DNA from 2 places in the Bradyrhizobium sp. MI1.3 genome. Region 1 is predicted to be linked to the other one. Evidence: riboswitches for the same ligand, from Rfam matches in the RefSeq annotation. Region 1 holds a riboswitch; the other holds the start of a gene.
What was found. A riboswitch is a leader RNA that binds a small molecule or an ion and turns the genes downstream of it on or off. The one in region 1 is predicted to bind cobalamin.
Positions count from the first base shown of each region.

Region 2: it holds a riboswitch for cobalamin, as region 1 does, so the genes downstream of both, metE (5-methyltetrahydropteroyltriglutamate--homocysteine S-methyltransferase) here and AC0L3A_RS00865 (TonB-dependent receptor) in region 1, are expected to answer to the same signal.

Region 1 is NZ_JBVVPQ010000001.1:191,689-199,558, forward strand. Features, by position in the region: gene AC0L3A_RS00855 (hydantoinase/oxoprolinase family protein) at 1-1,919, opposite strand, end outside; gene AC0L3A_RS00860 (PepSY domain-containing protein) at 2,381-3,808, opposite strand; gene AC0L3A_RS00865 (TonB-dependent receptor) at 3,820-6,177, opposite strand; cobalamin riboswitch at 6,295-6,496, opposite strand; gene AC0L3A_RS00870 (histidine phosphatase family protein) at 6,569-7,141, shown strand; gene cobT (nicotinate-nucleotide--dimethylbenzimidazole phosphoribosyltransferase) at 7,142-7,870, opposite strand, start outside.
Region 2 is NZ_JBVVPQ010000050.1:6,581-14,450, reverse strand. Features, by position in the region: gene metE (5-methyltetrahydropteroyltriglutamate--homocysteine S-methyltransferase) at 295-2,610, opposite strand; cobalamin riboswitch at 2,710-2,909, opposite strand; gene AC0L3A_RS28640 (4Fe-4S binding protein) at 3,695-3,898, opposite strand; gene AC0L3A_RS28635 (EAL domain-containing response regulator) at 4,476-5,690, opposite strand; gene AC0L3A_RS28630 (GNAT family N-acetyltransferase) at 6,422-6,763, shown strand; gene AC0L3A_RS28625 (hypothetical protein) at 7,478-7,621, opposite strand.

The sequences.
Region 1 (7,870 bases):
TCAATGATGGCCGGACCGCTGACAATCTCGGTCAACGAGGCGCGGTCGATGATGCTTGTTGCGATGTCGTGAAAGCCGTCGAACGAGCAGATGCGCTCGCCGGTGGAGACCGCCCTCACCGCGACGGACGGCCGGCTCACGACGGTGCGCGACGGACGGCGCGCCTGCACCCGCACGGATTCGATGACGCAGCTCTCGCCGGTCGCATAGCCGAACAGCTCGTGGTGCCGGGCCAGAAAATCCTTCTTCAGCGTGATGACGTCGAGCGGTCGCGCGAACGGCACCGGAATGGCGTCGTTCTGCGCGGCGTAGCGCATCAAGGCCACCAGCTCGACCTGAATCTCGGTCGCGGCCACGCCGTTGGCGACGAGCGGCGCCGAAGCATCGTCAATCAGCACCCCGATCCGTTCCGACACGCGGGCGAGGTCGATGCCGTCAAGCGCAGCACGCAAGGTTCGCTGCTGGAGGAAGCTGAAATCGGCAGTGAGACAGCCCAGCGCCGAAAAAGCACTTGATGCACTGGGAACGACGACCTCGGCAATTCCGTAGAGATCGGCAAGCCCCGCGGCGTGCATCGGGCCACCACCGCCAAAGGCGAGCAGCGTGCAGTCGCGTCCGTCGATGCCGCGCTCGACCGTGACGCGGCGGAGCGCACGCGCCATTGTCGCGTTCGCGACCTTGATGATGCCGAGCGCGGTTTCGGTCAGGCTCAGCCCCAAAGCGCGCGCGATCGGCGCGATGACGTCACTGGCTGCCTTGATATTGATTCCGATCCGATCGCCAAGCCTGGTTTCGGGATTGAGATAGCCGAGCACGGCGTTGGCGTCGGTGATGGTCGGCTCGGTACCGCCGCGGCCGTAGCAAGCCGGTCCAGGCTCTGAGCCGGCGCTTTCCGGTCCGACGGTCAGGCCGCCGGGACCATTGCGCACGATCGAGCCGCCGCCCGCGCCGATCGAGTGAACCGCAAGCATCGGCTGGCGCAGCGGCTTGTCGCCGAGCATGCGGCCGTCTGTCATCTCGGCCTGGCCGTCGACGATCAGGCACACGTCGGTCGTGGTGCCGCCCATGTCGAACGTCAGCATCCGCGATGTGCCGAGCTGGCGCGCGATGCTGACGGATGCGGAGACGCCGGCCGCCGGGCCCGACATCGCCATCACCAGCGGCCGCCGCTTCACGGCGGAGATCGGGACCATGGCGCCGGCCGAATGAAACACCTGCAGGCCGGGACCGATCGGCAGTCGCAGTTCCAGTTCGCTGAGATACTCCACCGCGATCGGCATGGCGGCCGCGTTGAACACGGTCGCCGAGGTCCGCTCGTATTCGCGCGCCTCGGGATTGACCTCGTGCGACAGCGAGACGTGGGCAACGACGCCCTTGAGCCGCTCGCCGAGCATTTTCTCGTGGACGGGATTGGCATAGGCGTGAAGCAGTGCGACCGCGACGCTCTGCACGCCGGTCCCCTTCAGCCAGGCCACCAGGCGCTCGATCTCCGCTTCATCCAACGCCTTCAGCACCCGGCCCTCGTGGTCGAGGCGCTCGGCGAGGCCAAAACATCGTTCGGGCGGCACCAGCGGCGGCGATTTTGGCGGAATGTCGAGACGATAGAGATCGCGGCGGCGATAGCGCGCGATCTCCAGCACGTCGGAAAAGCCTTCGGTCGCCACCAGCGCCACTTTCGGCAAACGTCCTTCGACGATGGCATTGGTTACGCGCGTGGTGCCGTGGACGAAGCGCTTGACCTCGCTCTTGCGCAGGCCCACCGCCTCGATTGCCTCCAGCATCGCCTGAACCGGAGCTTGAGGTCGCGACGGCACTTTCGCGATCCGCGCCCCCGCGGGGGAGTGCCGGATCGCGATGATGTCGGTGAAGGTGCCACCGATATCGGTGCCGACCTCCCAGTGATTTTCGTCAGTGTTCATGCGTGGGTCAGCTGCGGACGACGTTCGAACCGGACGCCGGGTGCTTCCCGTCCTTCGCGAGGTTCAATCGCAAACCGAGAGCGCTCATCGTCATCCCCTGTCATGCCACTGCTTGCGAGCGTGCGACAGAGCGATGGGCTTCGGATAGGGCCAGCGTTGTCGCAACGCACAGGACCAGCACGCAACCGGCGCTGCCCGCCGAGGCACATTTTAGTGCAGCGCTGCCCGCAGGGAGTGCACATCGGTGTGGATCGTTCCACGCGCGCTAAGTGCAGCGCACCACGAGTTTTCCCGGACGAAACGGCACATCCGCTGCACTGCAATCCACGCGCCGCGGACGCACTGTCTAATTTGCAGGCGATCGATCGGCGCTACGGACCATACGATTGCTTATGAGCTATGCATGGCAGTCGGCTCAGCCTCTCTTTATTGTACGATCAGTAAGCGGTCGTTTTGCCCACTCAACGCCTCGCGACCAGGCGACGCGAGCCGATGACGATGCCCGTGATGGAGAACAGAAAGCCGAGGGCGCAGAGCCCGACGACCAAGCCGTCGCGCAGCAACGGATGCGCGACCAGGACCGGAAAGTCCAACGTGTGCAGCGCGCCGTAGAACCAGCGATAAGCCCGCCGCGACGAATCCAGCCTTTGCACCAAATTGCCGTCGGCGCCGTCGATGTCGAACCAGAGGTCGCCGCAGGAGGAGCGGTAGACCGGGGCGCCAGGGACGGTGGACTGCGCGGGATAGTTGTCGTTGTCGGCAAGTACGGACGGTACGCCGCAGCCGGCTGCGAGGCGCGCGGTCAGCCCCTGGACCTCGTGGACATCCAGAGATCCCGTTGGTCCGTCGCGCGGCGCATCCCCTGCCTTGATCAAGGTCTGCGCGGCAAGATCCGTGCGATCCCGCCGATAGAGAGTGCCGTTGAAGGCAAACCATTCGATCTCGTGGACCGACGGCGATACGGGCTGGCGATCGAGCGAACGGGCCGCCGTCCAGTTCGGTGGGGCGTTCATCACGCTGGATTCAGCCGAGGTCAATTGCCCACGCGAGAACAGCCGTCCGTGATCCATGGAGAGCCAGCCACTGAAAATCCAGCTCAGCACGAAGACCATCGCCGCGAGGCCGATGAGATGATGCAGCGCATGCCAGCCACGATAGGGCGACCCGATCAGACCGCTTTGAGGTTTGATCCGCGCAAGCCCGAGCACAGCGCCAAGCAAAGCTGCGATCAGGGCCAGCAGCGACAAGGTCCAGACCACGCGATCCCACAGCGACCAGTTGCTTCGCAGAACTGTCGGATAGATCCAGTGCAGCACACTTCCGGCGAGATTCCATCCGCGCTCGCTGCGCGTCGTATCCAGAACGATTTCGCCGGTGAGCGAGGAGACATAGAGCTCCGTTCCGGCGGCGTCGCCCAGGGCAACCCGAAACAGGGGCCGATGGCGGTCAAAGCCGTTCGGCACGCTCCATTGATCGTAGTCCGCGCGCGCAACGATCGCGGGCCGCGCGGCATCCAGCCCCCGGCTGCGAGCGTGATCTCGCGCGATGGCCAGCGCGACCTCGGAAGACGCGACCGACGCGCCGCCCCCGTCGGAGGCACGCACTGCGTCCGCGCGCGACGGCCCCGAGACGACATAGACCGGTCCGTCACTGCGCTGGATCAGGCGAACGCGGGTCGCATCCGCAATGCCGCTCGCGGCAACCACGTCGGCGACCGCAAGCCCCGTCTCAGCGCGATCCAGCGGCACGAGCCCGGCAAAGCGTTCCGCTTCCGTCAGGGACGGAAATGGAACGAAGTGCATCACGATTCCCGTCGCGAACCACATCGCGAACAGCAGGCAGAACGCGATCCCGAGCCATCGATGCAGCAGGACGATCGCGCGCATCATCGATCAGCGTCCTACCATTTGAACGCGGCCGAGAGTTCATAGGTGCGCGGCGCGCCCAGCAGGATCTGGTCGGGATAGAACGGATCGCCCCAGATCGCGTAACGCTTGTCGGCGATGTTGCGCACCCGGAAGGTCAGGCGGGCCTGGTCGACCGCGTTGAACACGGTCTTGGGGATGTCGACGAAGGCGTAGACGTCCGCAACAGTGTAGGCTTTCAGCGTCACGGTGTTGGCATCGGTGTTGTAGCGGTCGCCGACATGGCGGCCGGTGATACCGAACTCGACCGCCCAGGGCGTGAAGAACCGGTATGACGCGCCGGCATTGGCGACGACGCGTGGCACGTTCGGCGGCGTGTTGCCGGAGAACGAGCCGCCGACAAAATTGTAGTCGGCGTAGCGCGCATCGACATAGGCGATGTTGCCCCAGAGACGCAGAGGCTCGATCGGACGCACCGAGGCGGCCAGCTCGACGCCCTTCGACTCCTGCCGTCCGGCCAGGTTGAGCTGCATGCCGCCTGCCGCGGCATAGACGTTCTTGCGCAGGATGTCGTAGGCCGAGAACGACCATTCCGCCCGGTTGTCCCAGAACAGGTGCTTGACACCAGTCTCGTAGGTGCGCGCGGTGGTCAGGTTGAGCGGATCGGTCGGATTGAGCAGGAAGATGTTGTTGGCCGCGATGTCGGCGCCGGTCGCATATTGGCTGAAGAAGGTCAGGCCCGGAACCGCTTCCCACGTGTAACCGATGCGCCCCGTCGTCGGGACCCAGGATTGCGAGAACGGGAAGTTCGCCTTCTCCAGACCGAACTTGTCGGTCGAATTACGGTCGAGCCCGATATGCTCGACGCGCAGGCCGCCAACCAGCGCGAAGCTGCGCGTGAGCTTCAGCCGGTCCTCGAATGACAGCGCCTCATTATCGATGCGCGCAGTCTGCTGCTGAATAGTGAGCAGGCCGTAGTACCCGCGAGGCGGATCGACCAGCGGAACGGAATCGCCGGGGAAATTTGCGGCGCCCGGCCTCACGAAATCAAGGTAGCTTGAGGACAACGTCGTGACCAGACGGTTGTCAAAGCCGGCGATATTCGCATCCCAGATCAAGTCGGTGATGTTGCCGACCAAGCGTTGGCTGTGCGCGACGTAGAAACGCTCGCGATCCACCATGTTGGTACCGGAATTGAACGCCTCGACCTCATTGTTGAACCACGTGCGCTCTGCACCATAGCCATAGGCCTGACTCTTCAGCGTCAGGTCTGGCGCGAGCTTCAGCTCGAAACCGCCGCGCAACCAGACCTCCTGCGCGACGTTCCTGTTGTCGAGGACGTTGTAGTTGGTGTTGAAGGTGCGGTCATCGATCGTGACCGCACCGAGATTGGTTTTGTTGTAGTTCGAGATGTAATTGCCGGACACGATCCCCGTCGTCGCATGCGAGCCGCTGAAGGCAATCGGCACCAGCGGCGCGCCCCAATAGGCTTTCGAGCGATCCTCGCGGTACTCGATCGCGCCCCAGACCTTGAGGCTATCGGAGATGCGATAGTTGAGCTGGCCCGACACATCGAGCGTCTTCGTGTTGGTGTCGTCGGCAAAGCCGTTGAGCGAGGAACGGCTGACGTCGAAACGGTAGTCCAGCCCCTGCACATTGGTGCTGCCGCCCGAGCCGTAATGCGCGCGGAACGAGTTCAGCGAATCCCAGGAGAAATCCGCCTCGTTCCGGATCGGACCGGTGTGCGGCTGCTTGGTGACGAAGTTGATCGCGCCGCCGGCGGCGCCCTCGCCCGACATCAGTGACGCCGGACCCTTCAGGAATTCGACAGCTTCCAGATTGGCCGTGTCGGTGATCCGCGAGGTCATGTTCTGCGGACCGATCTTGATGCCGTTGTAGAGCGTGTTGATTTGGCTGTTGGTGAAACCGCGCATCGAGAAAGCCGAGGGCTCGGCCGGATTGTCGCCGGCTGTGACGCCAACCGCTCCCTGCGCGACGTCGGACACGGTGCGGTAGCCCTGCTCGCGCATGGTTGCGGCCGAGATCACCTCCACGGTCGCGGGCGTTTCGCGCACGGTCAGGCCGAGGCGAGAGGCGCTTTCGGCGACTGCATTGGTGTTGAGCGGCGTCTGTGCTGCCGCGGTCGGCACGACGGGCTTGGGCGCTACAGATGCAGCCGCCGGCCGGCGCGCAGCTGCGCGGCGTGGGCCCTGCGCTTCCCGGCCGGCCGGCTTCGCCTGCTTGCGAGATTGGGCGGGTGTTACCTCGACCGGCGGCAGAGGTTCGCGGGCCTGCTGCGCCAGCGCTGCGGGGGGATCAAGCACGGCAAGGGATGTCAGCGCGGCGGATGCGAGCAGGAACGCGCGCGGTCGTACGATACGAACAGGAGACACGGTTGTGGACCTCGGTATGACGTCAGTGGCACGTCACAGCGAACCAAGGTCCCATCTTCCGGCTTGTCAGCCTTCCGATGAAGCCGAATGTCTGTACTCCCCGACCGACATCTTCGCGTGTGACCACGGCTGACGGCAGGTCTCCTGGCTCGCGGGTCACTACCTTGCGTCGCCTTCCCGGGACCGAGATACCCAGTGGCTCGTGACGCAAGATTCGCCGCTTACAGTTGCGGGGGCAGCCACGGCATTGGGGACAATGTCCCCGCACCGCATTCCCTTTTCATCCCCTCTCGGGGAAACCGTCGCGAGCATCTAGGATTACGATCAAGACAGAGTCAATGTGCCAGTTGCGGCGTTATTGCCACAACGACCAACTTCCTTGGAGATAAGCATGGAGGGCGAGACCTTCCTCTGGGTGATACGGCACGCGCCCGTCGATGGGGTCGCCGGGACGATCCATGCAGCCGACGCCCCGGCCGATCTCGGTGATCGCGCGCAGCTGGAGGCACTGCGGCAGCGCTTGCCGCGGGACGCCGCGAGCTATGCGAGCCCGTCGCGTCGCACGGTCGAAACGGCCCGCGCGCTGGGGCTTGAGCCGCTGCAGCTGGACGAATTCAGCGAGCAGAATTTTGGCGACTGGACCGGTCGTCGGCATGACGAGCTCGCCGCGACTGGTGGCGAGGCCTATGCACGGTTCTGGAGCGATCCGGCGCGCGGACGGCCGCCGGGCGGCGAAAGCTTTGAGGATCAGGTCGCGCGCGTCCGGCTGGGTCTGTCAAAGATCAGCACCGGGGCCGCAACGCTCGTCGTGCATTCCGGCACGATCCGCGCGGCGCTGTGCATCGCGCTGGATCTGACGCCACAAGCGGCCCTGCGCTTTGTGATCGATCCGCTGTCGCTGACCCGGATCGACCGGCTCGCGACCGGCTGGCGCGTCGTCTCGGTCAATCAGCGGACGATTTGATCAGGCCGGACGATCAGGCACATTGGCCTGCGCAAAGGTCGCCATCCCGTTGTGGAGCGCACAGGCCGACCGCACCAGCGGCAGCGCGATGGCCGCCCCCGATCCTTCGCCGAGCCTGAGATCGAGGCTGATCAGCGGCTGCACATTCAGCGCGCGAAGCACCAGCCGATGTCCCTGCTCGGCGGACTGATGCGATGCCAGCAGGAACGGCAGGCACGAGGGATTGAGCCGCGCCGCCGCAAGTGCCGCGACCGATACGATGAAGCCGTCGATCAACACGGGGATGCGGCCCTGTGCAGCCGCGATAATGGCACCGCAGATGGCCGCAATCTCGAGGCCGCCGACGGCGCACAGGATCTTTTCGGGCGACGCGCCCGTAATGCCATGACGTGCGATCGCGGCGTCGATCACCCGCGCCTTGTGCACACGGCCGGCCGCGTCGATGCCGGTGCCGCTGCCCGCGATCTCTTCCGCGCTCACGCCGAGCAAGGCGGCCGCGATCGCCGCCGATGTCGTGGTGTTGCCGATGCCCATCTCGCCGAAGATCAGAAGATCGGGCTGCCCGGCCTGCGCGCGCGTCACCGCACGTCGGCCGGATTCGAAGGCGAATGCCAGCTCTGTGGAGGTGAGCGCAGCTTCGACGCTGAAATCGCGCGTGCCGCTGCGCGGCTTGTCGGTCACGATTCCAGCCATCTCCTCCTGCGCCAGCGTGCCGGCGTCGACGACCTC
Region 2 (7,870 bases), on a different contig from region 1:
CGCAAGGGCGGTAAAATAGATTGTTTTGATGGGACGCATCCACGCGATGGATAAATGAAGCGATAGGACCGTGGTTCGCGTCGAGCGTAAGTGACTTGGAATATGTCACCTAATCGGTATGGCCGGCATGCGGTCGTCCGCCGGTTCGAGCTTGTCGCCGCTGTATGCGATCGCCTCCGCCGGGGCAAACCGGCATTCGCAGGCGCTGGAAACTTTGGAAGCTCGCAAGGATACGCGAGCTCCCAAAGCGCGTTCATCTTATTCACAGATACGTTGGCGACACGCTCCGTACGATCATGCCTCGGCCCGCAACTCACGTGCGGCGGCCACCATATTGACGAGCGCGGGACGCACCTCCTCCCATCTTCGAGTTTTCAGTCCGCAGTCGGGATTGATCCAGAGCTGCCGATCGGAAACCCGCTGCCGCGCCAACACAATCAGCTGCTTGATCTCGGCTGCTGCGGGAATGCGCGGTGAATGAATGTCATAGACGCCTGGCCCGATTTCATTAGGATATTTGTAGCTCTTGAAAGCGTCGAGCAATTCCATTTTGGAGCGCGACGCCTCGATTGAAATGACGTCGGCATCCATTGCTGCGATCGCATCGATGATTTCGTTGAACTCGGAATAGCACATGTGCGTATGGATCTGAGTTCCGTCAGCGACAGCGGAGGAGCAAACGCGGAAACTGTCCACTGCCCAATCGAGATAGTCCTTCCACTGCGATTTGCGCAGCGGCAATCCCTCCCGCAACGCAGCCTCGTCGATCTGGATCATGGTCGCTCCAGCCGCCTCAAGGTCGATGACCTCGTCTCGGATCGCGAGAGCGATCTGTCGGCATGTCTCGCTCCGCGGGATGTCGTCACGGACAAACGACCAGTTCAGGATCGTCACCGGTCCGGTCAGCATAGCCTTGACGGGTTTTTTGGTCAGAGACTGCGCATGTCGCCACCATTTAACGGTCATGGGCTTCGGGCGGGAGACATCTCCAAACAGGATAGGAGGGCGAACGCACCGCGAGCCATAAGACTGAACCCAGCCGTGCTTGGTGAATGCGAAACCCAACAGCTGCTCGCCAAAGTATTGAACCATGTCATTGCGCTCGAACTCACCGTGTACGAGCACGTCCAGGCCGATATCTTCCTGCCAATGCACGGTATGGGCTGTCTCCGCTTTCAGAAGCTGCTCGTACTGCGTGTCATTCAGCGCTCCCCGCGCATGAGCTGCACGCGCATTGCGGACGTCCGCCGTTTGCGGGAAGGATCCGATGGTTGTGGTTGGAAACATCGGCAATGCGAAGGCGACGCGCTGGACGTCGGCGCGCTGGGTGAACGCACTGCGACGGCGACGCATGCTATCGTCGATCGCGGCCATTCGTCCGGCGACGTTCGCACTGTGGATCTTCGGCGATGTTTCGCGGGTGACGGATGCATCCTCTGAGAGCGTGAGTTCATCGGCCACGTCGGCAGCATGGCCAGCCAGCGCTTTGCCCAATATCGAAAGTTCCTTGATCTTCTGCACTGAGAACGCCAACCACGTCTTCAGATTGGGATCGAGATCGATCTCTAGTTCAATGTCGGTCGGAACATGAAGCAGCGAGCAGGAGGGGGCAATCTGAACACGGTCCCTGCCCAGTTTTTTGACCATAGGAGCAAGTTGGTCGAGTAGCGCCGGCAGATTAGAGCGCCACACGTTGCGACCATCAACGACACCGAGCGAGACCACGAGATCTCTACCTGCTCTGGCGACAATCGCGTCCAACTGGTCAGGTGCACGAACCAGGTCGACATGAACCCCGGCAACGGGCAAGGCCAAGACTGTTTCAAGATTGTCGCCGACACCCCCGAAGTATGTGGCCAGCATGATTTTAAGGGCCGGCACGGCCTTAGCGAAATGAGCATAGGCCCGGCGGACAGCGGCCCGAGATGCTTCGTCGGCGTCCATCACTAGGCATGGCTCGTCGAGCTGAACCCATTCAGCGCCGCGCGAGGCTAGTTCGCGGAGAACATCGACATAGACGGGGAGGAGTCGATCAAGCAGCGACAGCGGATTGAATGCGGGATTTACGCTTTTGCCGAGCTTCAGGAAAGTGACTGGGCCCACTAGGACGGGCCGCGTCTGATAACCGAGGCTTCTTGCCTCCTCATATTCCTCAATCGGCTTCCGAGAGGCATGCTTAAAGATCTGATCCTGGTGAAATTCCGGCACCATGTAGTGGTAGTTCGTATCGAACCACTTCGTCATCTCCTGTGCGGCTACGCCGGGCCCATGCTGAGCGTGACCACCGTCTTGAGCGCCACGCGCCATGGTGAAGTAGGTTTTGAGCGACACAGGACCTTCGTTCCAGCCGTAAACGTCGGGAATGGCGCCGACCATTAGGCTGGTATCGAGCACATGGTCGTAGAGCGAGAAGTCATTCGAAGGAATGACGGTCGCACCGCGGGATTTCTGGCGTGCCCAATTAGCGGCACGAAGTCCACTCCCCGCCTCGAGGAGCTCGGCTTCGCTGGATTTTCCCGCCCAGTAGCTCTCGAGTGCGAATTTGAGTTCGCGTCGTGGGCCGATGCGTGACGTCCCCAGTGTGGCAACGGGAAGCGAAAGGATTGACATAGCTTAGACCCCATGTTGGGGCAAAGGCCATGGCGGACGCAGACAGCGAACATCGCGTGAGCGACAACTGCTTGGCGCACACCGGGACGCCCCGCCCGTGGACGATATCTTGTCGAGGCAGGTCTCCTGGCTCACGGGTCGTCGCTGCTGTCCGGCCTTCCCGAAGCCGCATGGCTTCAGTGACTTCGTTGGACAGCGGCTCGCCGCTTACAGTTGCGGGGGCAGCGCCGGCATTGCACCGGCTTCCCTCTTAGCTCCGGATCAAACGAAATCCGGAGACCGCGACGGCTTGAATTATGCGCACGAGGATCGATGCGTCAACCTACCGATTCTCGCTGCGGTATTGCCAAGCGATTACGAGCGCACTAGGCGGGTACGACGGTCTTGCTCGCGGCCTGGTGAATACGCCCGGATCTGTGGAGGCTCCGCTTGTGAATGCATTCGCTCCTTGCTCGCGTAACGGTTGAGCTCCACCACCGGAACGAACCCGGGCCGCTTTCGGTATCTGTGTGATCGCGAGGAGGCGACCTTTTCCGTCAGCAGCTTTTCGAACCTGCGCGTCAGGAACGTGCGATCATCCTCGGCCGGCTCCGTTTGGTCACAGCCCACGAGGCTCCCTAGAAATTTCGAAAGCCGGATTGCTCCAGGACCGCACGGATGATCAGGTCGGCTCCTTGGCGTTCGGCGGGCCCGCGACCAGGCACGAGGTCGTCCGCCTCCGTGAGGTTGGCCAAGATGATCTTCTCGGTGCACTAGGTGTTCACGTGCTGAGCGACTTTTGCGCCCGGCTTCGATGCGTCCGTTGCCGCTCGACGCCGGTCTGCCTCGCCTCGACTCGCCGCCAGCGACGATAGGCCTTAACGCGGCCACTGAGCATCGAGGGCCTTGTCCTTGTTCGTGACAAATTCGACGGTGTCCTCCGACAGAGCCCTTTGAGCGGTTCCTCGAAGTCGCTCAGCGTCTTAAGCTCATAACGATCTTAATCGACCTCGATGCGCCCCATGCGGTCGTGGTCTCCTCAAGGTCCCACATCTACAACTTCGTTCGCGAAATCGAGCGATGAGGCCTTTTGGTCGCGGGCTGCCTATCCTGTCTTGGACGGGACACAGGTGTCAGGGACCGGACAGACCACCGCGCATTGCGGCGTGTCGCAATGGCCCTCGCACTCCGTACATTTTTTGACATCGATAACGTAAATGTCGCGCTTCAGACTGATCGCCGCGTTGGGACACTCGAACTCACATGCGCCACAAACGGTGCATTGCGAAGCGACGATCTTGTAAGCCATGCCTTCCGACTCCTTAGGCGAGCGATGCCATGGGCGATCCCTTTCAAATGCCGTGCCAAACGCAGACGCGCTCAATGTTGGGCAATTTGCTCAATTCGGCTGTCCCGGATCTGAGACCATGTTGCATCTGCGACAGCAACAGGTCGCTTCAATTTCAGGCTACGAGCCCTCGGGCCCTCTTGCGAGAGTCAGTCGCGACTTGACGCTGGAAGCGTCCGTCGGTTTGTTTGGCACGCAGCGCGGGGGCAAGCGAGGCTGACGCTTCCTCAACCGGCGGCGACAAAAAACCGCCAACGGACGCAGGTCTACGTTGGATCTCGGCAAACCTCCGGTCACACACCCCGACTGGAGGTTTGTGCAAGCCTCGCTCATGGCTGCAACGCTAGCTGCGCGGAGGACTCGCTGGAGGCATGCCAAAACGGGCTTGTGGTATAACAAGCTTCGGAGGGAAATGAAGTGGCGGCGGGACGAGCGACACTGGCCTTGCAGACCGAATTGCACTCAGCCTCATGCCTGGTGCCGAGTAGGCATGGCGGTGCTCGTGAGCGTCGCTTGGCCGCACTCAGCCACTCGCACACTATTTTTGACGAGCTGGAGCAGGGTTGAAAGATGACTGTGCAAATTGCTTCAGTGGCATGGCTTTTCCGAACAGATGGCCCTGCGCAAGGTCGAAGCCGAGTTCGGCCACAGCGATTAGGTCAGCCTGGCTCTCCACACCTTCGGCGACGGTGCGCACATTGTACGCTTTGGCTAGATCGACGATATGGCGGCACACCGTTCGCTTGAGGGGCCCATTCGCGCAGCCGCCGACGAACTGACGATCCACTTTCAATTTCATGAACGGGAATTTTGTCATCCCCATCAGCTGCGGCCAATTGGCACCGACATTGTCGATTGCAAGGCCAATGTTGTGAAAGCGAACCTCACGCGCAACCTCGACCAGGAGATCTAGGTTCTGGATCGCTTCCACGCTCTCGATTTCAATCGTCAAACCGCCGAAAGCGGCGTGCGACGGCATGCGCCGACAGAGATCGCGTACCGCCTGCGGGTCAATCAGGAATGCTGCCGGGAGATTGATGGAGAGATCGATCGAAGTTTGCTGCTCCAGGAGATACTGCCAATCCTTGATCGCGCGGTCGATCACGAACTGCGACAAGTTCCTAAAATGCGGATCGTGAGGTTCCGGGATGAAATAGGCCGGTGGAACAACGCCCCAGGTCGGGTGCCGCATTCGCACATGCGCCTCGGCGCCGCGGCGGCTAAGGGTACACGCGTCGAACTTCGGCTCATACCAGAGCTCAAGCCAGCCAGCGTGTAAGGCTTCTCCGACATGGACCGCGGGACGGGGCGCCGGCTCTTTTGGCAAGAGCATGCCGAGCCGATCGCGCAACGTCTCGGCTGCAAACGGCGCCCTGAGCGGCGGCAGCATAGCAAGTCCATATTCACTGCCGACCTGCTGCACTGCCGCCATGATGATCGACTCGCGCGCTCCGAACGCCAGCACTCGGCCTGCAAATTCTTCGCGCACCAGTATCTCGAGCAATCGTCCAGGCTCGATGCGGTCCGAGCCAATGCCGAGCAGGATCAGATCAGGGAACTCCGTGCGGAGTACATGCGGCAACTCGTCAGCAGTCCTGCATTCGCTGATAACAAATCCCATATCCTCCAGCACATCCCGTAGAAAGGCGCGCAGATGCCGCTTGCCGACGGCCAGGCATGCCCGCGGCCGCACCTTACGTTGCCCGAAGATTACAGGTTTCCGTCCGACCAGTTCGGCCTGCCCATGTTCCATCGCAACCACTCCCGTTCCGTGACGGTGCCTTAAACGAGGAGCGAAGGTCCAAACAAGCTGTGCTTCCCGATATCTTTCGATTGTTCGAGATAAGCTTAAGATAGTGCATTAGTGTGCAAAATCTTTCGCGGTCTTGCTCAGACGATTTTATCGGGCGCACGCGTATGATACCTGTCGCGCTTCGCGCAACTTTGTACGATGTCGTACGCGAGGTGGGAATCTCTCCTTCGGACGGACCGAGCTGACGCTCTATGGCGCTGCGATCATCGTGGCGCACGATTTATTGAATAGAGTAGTTCGTGAGCGACGATCGGCAATCACTCTTACGAACGTTTGATCGACATGACCGGCGCGTGCCGTTTGGTGATTGTTTTCCAATCGAAGGCAGCCCATCATGAGTGCGCAGCTGCTCAAGCCGCAGTCGATTCTGAGAACGGCAATGGCTTGCAATTACCTCAGCTCTGTTGCCTATAGCGAGTGTGGCCGTGCTGCTTCCTACCGAGCCAGATAGTTGCTCTCAATTGCGTTTTCTGTATCCTCCTGAGCATGAATTTCCTCCAGAGGGCTAAGTCAGTTGTTCGTGTTGGCGCTGAAGGGCAAGGCACGTCCAGCGCGGGCACGGCTTTGCGCAAGAGCGTGCCAGGAGATGAGAACGCGGTCGCAAAAGCGGTCGAAGAGCTACTTTCCGAGTTAGGTGGCCTCGGACACTTCAACGCGCGAAGCAGGCGGCGTTGCGCCTGATTCAGGATCCCGAACAGGGCTTCATTTTTGTCGTCGAGGAACAAGGCACCGGGCAGATTGTAGGGGTAGCTAGCATCTCGGCCGTACAGGCCGTGAGAGCAGCCGGAGCGTACGGCGTGCTTCAGGAGCTATGGATTTCTCGTGACTTCCGCAGCTCTGACTGCGGTCGGCATCTGCTCGAGGCGGCAGATTCGGAGGCGAAGCGACGCGGCTGGCAGATGATTGAGGTTGCGTTGCCTCCGGATGGCTATCCGGCCCTAGAACGGGTACGCCACTTCTACGAGGAGAGGGGATATCGGGTGGGAGGATTGCGCGCGCGCAAGAGGCTCTGACAGTGGTACGACCTCTGCGCCACACACTTAAAGCGCTCCTGGGCTAGCGTGCTATCGGTAAAGTCCGTCACGCAGTCAGTCCTGGGCTTGTTGCTTCTCAAAACGAACGCTTCACGCGTGCGTCGCGGCCGAGCCTGATCGAGAACCTTTGACGCTGATGCGGTGCTGACTCCCACCGCGAGCGGTTACCTCTTCGGCCTTCTTGGCGAGAACGTTCGAGAATATTAGCGATCAATCATTCTGCATGGTGGGAAGCGATACCGCGACCCGCCCGACCAAAAGGCGACAGGTCGGCGGCGGCCCGTCGCAGGCGAAGCCCGACCCAGCCTTACGAATCGTTCTTTTGCGCTTCCCATGCAGTGCGATTTACTGGCTCTGGTTTGAGATCACCCACACAAACGCCATCCATTCGTCACCAATTACATTCTCTCGGCAACTGGCCAGCCAGTCGTCTACCAGACTCATTTCCTGCATCTTGGTGCGGCGGACCGGCGCGTGAAAGCATTCCGCACCACCTTGCCACTCCTGCTGGCGAATTTCGAGGAAGGTGCGCGAGATCAGCCATCACACTGATCCGGTAGATGATTCCGTAATGAGCAATGTGCCGAGTGCCGCGTCCAATACGACATTCGTGCAGCTCCCTCCCTGCGCAGGACTGGATGCGAGCGGACCGCTTCGCCGTTTGGCGCCAATACGAAAACGTGGCCGAGGGGATCATGCGCGACAAAGAGCCGCCCTTTTTTGATCGACCGTCAGTCCGTCAGGACCGCTCGTCGCGAAGAACCAGCTGAATCGTCCGACTTTCCCCACGCCATCACGCATCAGCGGTACGCGCCAGATGCTATTGTCGCGCGTCATTGCAACGAACAATACGGTCTCGTCCGGACTGAGCACCAGGCCATTCGGGCCCGGGCCATTAGAAATCAAGCAATGATCCGGCCGTCAGGGCACAGTCGAAATGCCCGGCCGGTCCGATCGTGCAATCCAGTCTGGCCCTGATCGGTGAAATAGATGTCGCCTTTGGTCGCGATATGCAGGTCGTTGCAGCCTATGAAGGACTCGGAATTGCGGTGGCCCAGCACCGGTCGGATGGTCCCTCTCTGTGGA